2 regions of the Paenibacillus sp. PK3_47 genome follow, and region 1 is predicted to be linked to the other one. Evidence: riboswitches for the same ligand, from Rfam matches in the RefSeq annotation. Region 1 holds a riboswitch; the other holds the start of a gene.
The links. Region 1 has a riboswitch for cyclic di-GMP ahead of C2I18_RS16945 (PA14 domain-containing protein). Riboswitches for the same ligand answer to the same signal wherever they lie in the genome.
Positions count from the first base shown of each region.

Region 2: linked by a shared signal. The riboswitch ahead of C2I18_RS15265 (transglutaminase-like domain-containing protein) and the one ahead of C2I18_RS16945 (PA14 domain-containing protein) in region 1 are both predicted to bind cyclic di-GMP.

Region 1 is NZ_CP026029.1:3,817,803-3,822,156, reverse strand. Features, by position in the region: gene C2I18_RS16945 (PA14 domain-containing protein) at 1-1,451, opposite strand, end outside; cyclic di-GMP riboswitch class I at 1,464-1,541, opposite strand; gene C2I18_RS16940 (sugar phosphate nucleotidyltransferase) at 1,700-3,073, opposite strand; gene C2I18_RS16935 (UDP-glucose dehydrogenase family protein) at 3,486-4,354, opposite strand, start outside.
Region 2 is NZ_CP026029.1:3,416,633-3,420,986, reverse strand. Features, by position in the region: rRNA gene C2I18_RS15270 (16S ribosomal RNA) at 1-1,093, opposite strand, end outside; gene C2I18_RS15265 (transglutaminase-like domain-containing protein) at 1,458-2,267, opposite strand; cyclic di-GMP riboswitch class I at 2,282-2,362, opposite strand; cyclic di-GMP riboswitch class I at 2,438-2,518, opposite strand; gene C2I18_RS15260 (class D sortase) at 2,641-3,306, opposite strand; gene C2I18_RS15255 (GtrA family protein) at 3,356-3,760, opposite strand; gene C2I18_RS15250 (glycosyltransferase family 2 protein) at 3,747-4,354, opposite strand, start outside.

The sequences.
Region 1 (4,354 bases):
ATGACAGATGTTCCGTTAACCCAAACGCGGATACCGTCATCCGAATTCGTGGAGATTTGATAAGTTTCGCTGTAAGCAGGCTTGATTTGTCCTGTCCAGCGGACCGAAAATTTGTCCACATTAACTTTTGCATCCGGTGAGCCTTGGCGCCAGCTGAAATTGATCTGCGAATCATTGCGTACCAGGGCCGGTTCACCAGTCAGGTTCATATTGTTGAAATATTCACCGGTAAGGCCATTAACTGCAGGCAATTGGAATTCAGGTGCAGCCGCCGGTGCTGTTGTAGCTGTCGGCTTAGGTGTTGCTGTTGGTACTGGTACTGGTGTTGCTGTTGGTACTGGTGTTGCCGTAGGCTTAGGCGTCGGTGTAGCTGTTGGTGTTGGTGTCGGTGTAGCCGTTGGTGCTGCACCCGTCCAAGCTTTGAACTTATCAAGAGTCACTGTGTAGCTGTCATTCATAAAGCTTTTAATTGTAGCCGTGCTGTTATTTTCATAGAGCATTTTGCCCCAGTTCATCATAAAAACATAATTCTGCTGCGAATTCTGCAGTTTTGCAGTGCTCGGCATTTCGCCATTCTCACCGATGGCTATAGGTTTGCCGGCAGCAAGGTTGAGCAGACCGGTGTAATATTTATCCTGAAAGTCATTTTCATATATATCTACTGCAAGCACATCCACTTTATCTGCACCCGGATAGGTCAGCGGATAAGCCGTAGACCAGGCATTAGGTGCATTCGGATTCCATACCCACAGCAGGTTGTTTAATTTATGAACGTTAACGAAACGGTCATACATAATATTCCACAGTTCTGCGAAATTGCTCTTTTGGCCCCACCAGAACCAGCCGCCGTTCATCTCATGGTAAGGTCTCCAGAGAATCGGAACACCTGCATCACGCAAGCTTTTGAGCGAAACCGCCACTTTGTCAAGATCGGCAATCAGAGCATTGTATTGTGTAGTACCAGGTGTCACATATTTATTGAATTCTGCCTGAGTGATATTCTTCTGAACATTGGACCACTCGTATTTGGTTCCCGGGAGATTCTGGTGAAAGGTCATCGCCACAATACCGCCGGCTTTGTGCCAGTTCGTGGCACTCCATACAATATTTTTACGCTGAGCGGCAACTCCGCTCTCCGATTGGCCGCTGATCGCCCCGAGCTCGTATCCGTGAAGGGCTGCATGCTGTCCGCTTGTTCCTTTGAGATTGTTGCTAAGTTCGTCCGGGCTCTCGAAGTAGTTATGCTGTCCGGCGATAATGCCTTTTCCGGTAATGGAATACAATTTATCCAGCAGTTTGACTGCTGCAGCGGAAGCATCCGGATTAACAGGTGCTGTCACACTTGAAGCAGCTTGAACCGTCGAGGGAGCCACCCACATAGGGATAGCGGAGAACACCATAGCAAGCGACAGAATAGCGCCGAGGACACGAGATTTACGGTAAGTTTTCAAAAATATCTTCCTTTCGGTAGCTGGCTGCCACTGTTTCAAGGCCCTATAGCTTTGCGTCCCTGCCTTTCAGCAGGTTTGCCTTTGTCGTATTTTGGAAGGTTATTTCCTTCTTACCATAATTATCGGAGCTATTCAGTTTTTGTTTATAGAAAAATTAAAAAGCTTTAATAATTGGTTCCTAATACCTGTTTTGGAAGCCGCTAAATTGGGTAATAGTTCTATTGGACCTATAAAAGTGCCTGCTATACCTAGGAAATGAACTGCTGCAGCTCAATATCCTCCCAATCCAGCGTAATGCGGATATTATCTTCTTCGACCAATTCCGAGCCGGTCTGCACTTCGATAAACTCCACATCGGTCAGCGCAAGAATGGCATGCTTCGTGCCTTCCGGAATGCGTACAACATCCCCGGCTTTCACCTTATGCATTTTCTCATTAATGATGATGCTTGCTTCCCCGCTCACAAAGGTCCAAATTTCACTGCGTTTGTGGTGCAGCTGATAGCTGATGTTTTTGCCTGCTTCTATAAAGATACGTTTGGTCAGCACTTCGTTGCCCTCATCGTACTTCACATGATCAATAACCTTGTAGTGGCCCCAGCGGCGCTCTTCGTACATCGGTCTTTGTTCATGGGATTTCAGCACTTCCTTGATCCGCGGGCTTTCGGCTTTGTGGGTAACCAGTATGCCGTCCGGGCTGGCAGCGATAATCAAGTCCTTTGCCCCGATTACAGTGATCGGAATATCCAGCTCGTTAATCAGGCAGGTGCCTTCGGAATCCGCTGTGACCACGCCCTTGCCTACATGGTTGCTGCTCATTTCCTCAGTCAGCGTGTTCCAGGTTCCAAGATCCTTCCAGAAACCGGAGTACGGCTGAACCACGATTTTCTCTTCTTTTTCAACCACTTCGTAATCAAAGCTGATGGATGCCAGCAGTTTATACTGCTTCTGCAGCTCCTCATAATTCAGCGGCAAGCCTTTGCGCTGCAGAATATCAAGCAGATACCCCAGACGGAAAGCGAACACGCCGCAGTTCCACAAAGCTCCCTTGCTGATCAGTTCTTCGGCCTGCACGCGGTCAGGCTTCTCCTGGAAGTGGCTGACCTGCAGATAACCGCCTGCGCCTGCTTCCTTGCTGGTTGGAATGATGTATCCGTATTTCTCCGACGCATGCTCGGGAACCACGCCCATCAGTGCCAGATTCGCGCCGCTCTCCTGCATAGTTGCCTCAAGCTGCACTACTGTATCGAAAAAGGAAGCCTCCACATAAGGATCCACGGGCAAAATTGCCACGGTTTCGCTTGGTGATACTCCTTCCATTGAATACAGATAGGCTGCTGTCAATGCAATCGCCGGGAAGGTATCGCGCCGTTCCGGTTCAACGATAATCGGCACGCTGCTTCCGATCTGGCTCTGGATGGACTCGACCTGGCTGCGTCCTGTTGCCAGATAGGAGGAATCCGCTATCCCTGCTTCCTGCAGCTGTCTCCATACCCGCTGCACCATGGATTCCGGCTCACCTGCCGGGCTTTGCAGTACTTTCAGAAATTGTTTTGAACGTGAATCGTTGGACAATGGCCAGAGACGCTTGCCGGAACCGCCTGATAGAAGTACCAGTTTCATAGTGAACCCTCCCTAAATATATATGTTGTCGCTGAAATATCGGATTGTTATTGCGAGCTTCGCTTGCCGAAACCGCTAATTTACAGGAATGCTTAACGTGTTAAGCTTCGCCGTCTTTGGACAGCTGTTATGGAAGTCACTGCGATGAATGTTTGGACTTCCGGCCGCTGTTGTCTGCAGATTTCTCTGATTCATACCGCTCTTCGCGGTGGAAATCCGGAGACAAAGCATATGCTTCCGAAGCGAGCTTTCCTGCGGAAAGCTTTCAGGCGGACGCTTCCGCTCCTACAGTTCCAAAATTCCTCTCCGTTCCTGTACAACAGGTTAGCTTTTAGCATTAGACGCAGGTAGAGCTCCCTGCTAAAGATCCGGCTATTGCCGCTTGGTTGTGCGGCAGCAAGATCAAGATCTCTTAGACCGCGCCGGCCACACTAGGCGAATAGCCGCTGAGGCCGCCCATTTGCGGGCGTCCCACGGAGTGATACTCCAGGCCCGTGCCTTCGATCTGCTCCTTGGAATAGACGTTGCGGCCGTCGATCAGCACCTGGCGGCGCATACCGTCTGCCAGCCTGTGGAGGTCAATTTCCTTGAACAGGCTCCAGTCGGTCAGAAGGCAGATGGCGTCACTGCCTTCAGCCGCCTCTTCCGGCAGGCTGCACCAGCGGAGCTGCGGATGATCATACTGCGATCTGAAGTTATCAGCGGCAATCGGATCATACAGTTTTACAACAGCGCCTTCGGCGACCAATGCCTCGACAATTTCGCGGGCCGGTGCTTCCCGGACATCATCGGTGTTCGGCTTGAAGGCCAGACCCCAGATTCCGATCACCGCACCGCGGAGGCTGCCGAGGGATTCATGCAGCTTGGAGATAATCATGAAGCGCTGGTCTTTATTTACTTCGACTACGGATTTCAGCAGCTTGAACTCATAGTCCACGTTGCCGGCAATCTGAATCAGCGCATTGGTATCTTTCGGGAAACAGGAGCCTCCGTAACCGATACCGGCCTGCAGGAATGAAGAACCGATTCTACGGTCCATCCCCATGCCTTCCGCGACCTCGGTAACATCAGCTCCTACTTTTTCACAAATGTTGGCGATCTCGTTGATGAAGGAGATCTTTGTCGCCAGGAAAGCGTTAGACGCGTATTTGATCATCTCCGCACTGCGGATATCCGTAACAAAAACATTCTCCGTGAAGCCCTGATGAAGCTGGCGCATGGTTGGTTCAAGCTGCGGATTATCGAGTCCGATGACGATCCGGTCGGGATGAAGGGTATCGC
Region 2 (4,354 bases), 400 kb from region 1:
CTCACGACACGAGCTGACGACAACCATGCACCACCTGTCTCCTCTGTCCCGAAGGCCGCCTCTATCTCTAGAGGATTCAGAGGGATGTCAAGACCTGGTAAGGTTCTTCGCGTTGCTTCGAATTAAACCACATACTCCACTGCTTGTGCGGGTCCCCGTCAATTCCTTTGAGTTTCAGTCTTGCGACCGTACTCCCCAGGCGGAGTGCTTACTGTGTTAACTTCGGCACCAAGGGTATCGAAACCCCTAACACCTAGCACTCATCGTTTACGGCGTGGACTACCAGGGTATCTAATCCTGTTTGCTCCCCACGCTTTCGCGCCTCAGCGTCAGTTACAGCCCAGAAAGTCGCCTTCGCCACTGGTGTTCCTCCACATCTCTACGCATTTCACCGCTACACGTGGAATTCCACTTTCCTCTTCTGTACTCAAGCGATCCAGTTTCCAGTGCGACCCCAGGTTGAGCCCAAGGTTTAAACACCAGACTTAAATCGCCGCCTGCGCGCGCTTTACGCCCAATAATTCCGGACAACGCTTGCCCCCTACGTATTACCGCGGCTGCTGGCACGTAGTTAGCCGGGGCTTTCTTCTCAGGTACCGTCACTCCGATAGCAGTTACTCTACCGGACGTTCTTCCCTGGCAACAGAGCTTTACGATCCGAAAACCTTCATCACTCACGCGGCGTTGCTCCGTCAGGCTTTCGCCCATTGCGGAAGATTCCCTACTGCTGCCTCCCGTAGGAGTCTGGGCCGTGTCTCAGTCCCAGTGTGGCCGTTCACCCTCTCAGGTCGGCTACGCATCGTCGCCTTGGTGAGCCGTTACCTCACCAACTAGCTAATGCGCCGCAGGCCCATCCCGTAGTGACAGATTGCTCCGTCTTTCATTCTTCTTTCAGGAGAAAAAAGAAATTATCCGGTATTAGCTACCGTTTCCGGTAGTTATCCCAGGCTATGGGGCAGGTTGCCTACGTGTTACTCACCCGTCCGCCGCTAAATTAATTTGAAAGCAAGCTTTCAAATTAACTCCGCTCGACTTGCATGTATTAGGCACGCCGCCAGCGTTCGTCCTGAGCCAGGATCAAACTCTCCAATTAGTATTGAAAAGAGCGATAGCTCATTTTGAAACATCTGACGAGAATTTGCATTCTCATTTTTGGATCTCACCGAAGTGATTTCCAGGTACTCACTCGTTGTTCAGTTTTCAAAGATCAAGCTCGTTGTCACTGTCGATTACATCGTCAGCAGCAACTCTTATAATATATCACGTTTGTTTTAGAAACGCAAGCTTTTTTTGAAACGAATTTTTCAGTTCATTTCGTATTCAGCTGCACGCCTTTAACAACGCTTAGTTATAATACCCCATCTTACGACAAAAAAGCAACCCTAAATCAAAAAAAGATGAACTGCTTAATATTTAAGCAGTTCATCCCGCTATTCAAACTATATAAAAGGCTACCCTTAGTATACTTTAGCAGCTGCATATTTGCTTGCCACTTTGACAAGACCAGCATCCTTATTGTTCTTACCCAGACCAGCATCAACAGTAGTGTCTACAGTAATCCATTTGCCATTAAGAAAGACTTCATTCCATGCATGGTACTCAGCAACATAACTTGTCTTGCCCATGACCAGCTTGGTTGGAATTCCTTCGCTGCGCAGCATTGTAGCAAACAGGGATGCATAATCGTAGCAAATTCCTTTTTGGGTAGTCAGTGTGTTGTTGTTGTTCGGAATATAGTCGGCAGGTACATTAGCGGCCAGTTTATAGTCGTATTTCACATTAGAAACGATATAGTTATAGATTGCTTTTACCTTAGCTTCATCAGTTGTCTTGCCTTGTGTAAGCTGTTTTGCTTTGAGGACTGCCGCATCGGAAGCGTTCCATTTCACATTCTGTACCGAACTCAAGTATACGGAGTTGGCATTGCTGAGACTAAGATTCACGGATTCGCTGGAGATCACTTTGTATTTGTTGCCTGTTGTATTCTCAAGTACGGAGATCTTGTAAGTCCCATTACCTTGTTGAAGCGGGAACGTCTCGGTAGGCTTGGAGGCATACAGGTTGTAAGTGTAGCTCTTGTCACCCTTGCTGATCATGACCTTGATACGCTTGTCCTTAGGAACATCATAAGAAACTGCCACTACGCCTTGATTTAATTTCGATGTATTTAACCAGCCGGAATCAACACTTGCTGCCTGAGCTGTATTAACCTGAACGGAAGTCACCACAACAAATAAAGTTAACAGCATAAAATAAATCTTTTTCAACTGATAAAACTCCTTTCGGTAGCTGGCTGCCATCCTTACGGGAAGGCCCTTTAGCTTTGCGTCCCTGTCTTTCGACAGGTTTGCCGTTATCGTATAAGCTTTATCTGTCCAGGAAATCTATTGAAAGATTAATAGATTCTGCCTTAGAACAAACAAAAAAAGCCTCTTCATTCGGTAGCTGGCTGCCATCCTTACGGGAAGGCCCTGTAGCTTTGCGTCCCTACCTTTCGATAGGTTTGCCGTTATCGTGTTTAGCTTTTATAGTTATATACTAGCATATATATTTCTATTATCAATACCCGAATCCATAGATTTACCATTTTTTTATTAAAATTTTAACGTTTTTCATAGGTTTGTCATATTTGCTCAATTTTTATGATAATTTGGCATGGATGATCAGGCGGTGTGTAGGATCCACCAGCGGATCGCATGTAATCAGGGTAAGAATTTTGTCTTGGTTATTCCCGTCCAGCACAGAGATATCAGTAGGCTCTACAATAGAAATATCATATACCTCGTACTGGTAGTCCGCACCTGCCGTCTTCACCGAAATCATATCCCCAATCGCAACCTCATCCAGCCTGTTGAACAGCCTTCCGGCGGTTCGTGATCTGTGGGCGGCTATTGCCGCATTGCCAATCTCCCCGAGCGGCGCTGTTTCTGTCATATGCGCGGCAGCATGCTTCATATTGGCCTTCGTGGCCCCTTCCAGCACAGGCAGCTTCAGATCAATTTTATCAATTGCAATAATTGCAGTGACCTTCCCTCCGACCTGAACCTCTGGCTCGGCCTGCTTAACCGGCTGTACTTCCTCTTCAGAGGCCGATTCTTCCGCAAGCAGTTGAGTGACCTCCGCATACCTTTTTGTAAGCTCAGGCTCGGGTGTAGTGGAAGGCGCGGGTTCACTGTAGGCCATTTCCGCTTCTTTCAGCAGTTTTTCCTGCTGTCTGTCGTTATACCACTCATTTGCTGTAGGATAAAGAATAAGCAGAATCCCCGCAAGAATGATCAAATACGAAAACTTGCGCAAGACAATCACCTCCTGTCAGTTATAGAAGCTGCAGCTCCTGCCGCTCTCACCTATACCTTTAGAATACCCATTTACGGCTGCCAAAAAAATTAATGATCACAGTGACGAACGTAACCAGCACTTTTGCCGCGAGCACCTGAATGCCAAAGCTGTCCGTAAGCACATGAATAAGCAGTACCGAGATGCCCAGCACAATAAGATTCAGTATGATAAACCTGATCAGCTGCATCCGGTCAAAGCCTGCTGTGTTCCCCTTGTTACGATCCCGGAACGTCACCTTCTTGTTCCATATGAAGCTGTTGGCTGTCCCGGCGCTGTAGGAAATGATCTGTGCGGGTGTATTAAACATACCTAATGAATGCAATAGTGTGAATACCGCAAAATCCACAAGCGTGTTCAGCAGGCCTACGGCATTGAATTTCAGAAACTGGATAACATCCGAGCGGAGCTTATGATCTTTCATATTCACTGCCTCTCCGCTGTATGCTCTCCGGCTCCCCTTCACGGTACCCTCTGGTTTCACGGACAATATAGAGCGGTCTGTCTTTCGATTCATCATAAATCCGTCCGATATACTCCCCGATGACGCCGAGCAGCATCAGCACGATTCCGTTAAACAGCAGATTGACACCTACTATAGAAGTCCAGCCTGGGACGGTCCAGGAGGTGAACAGCTTTTGGAACACTACAAAGAACAAATATAAGAAGCTGGAGAAGGAGAGGAAAAAGCCCACATAAGTGGCAATCTTCAATGGCTTATGCGAAAAGGAAGTGATGCCGTCGAGCGCAAAGCGGATCATTTTTTTTAGCGGATATTTGGTCTCCCCGGCAAAACGCTCCTCCCGTACATATTCCACCATCGTCTGCTTAAAGCCAACCCAGCTCACCAGACCTCTGACATAACGGTTCTTCTCTTTAAGCCCGCGCAGCACCGCGCAGACTTTCTGGTCAATCAGCCGGAAGTCTCCCGTATCTGTAGGAATTTCCACACTGGTCATACTGCTCAGCAGGCGGTAAAACAGCTTGGCGGTAACTTTTTTGAATATAGTCTCCCCGT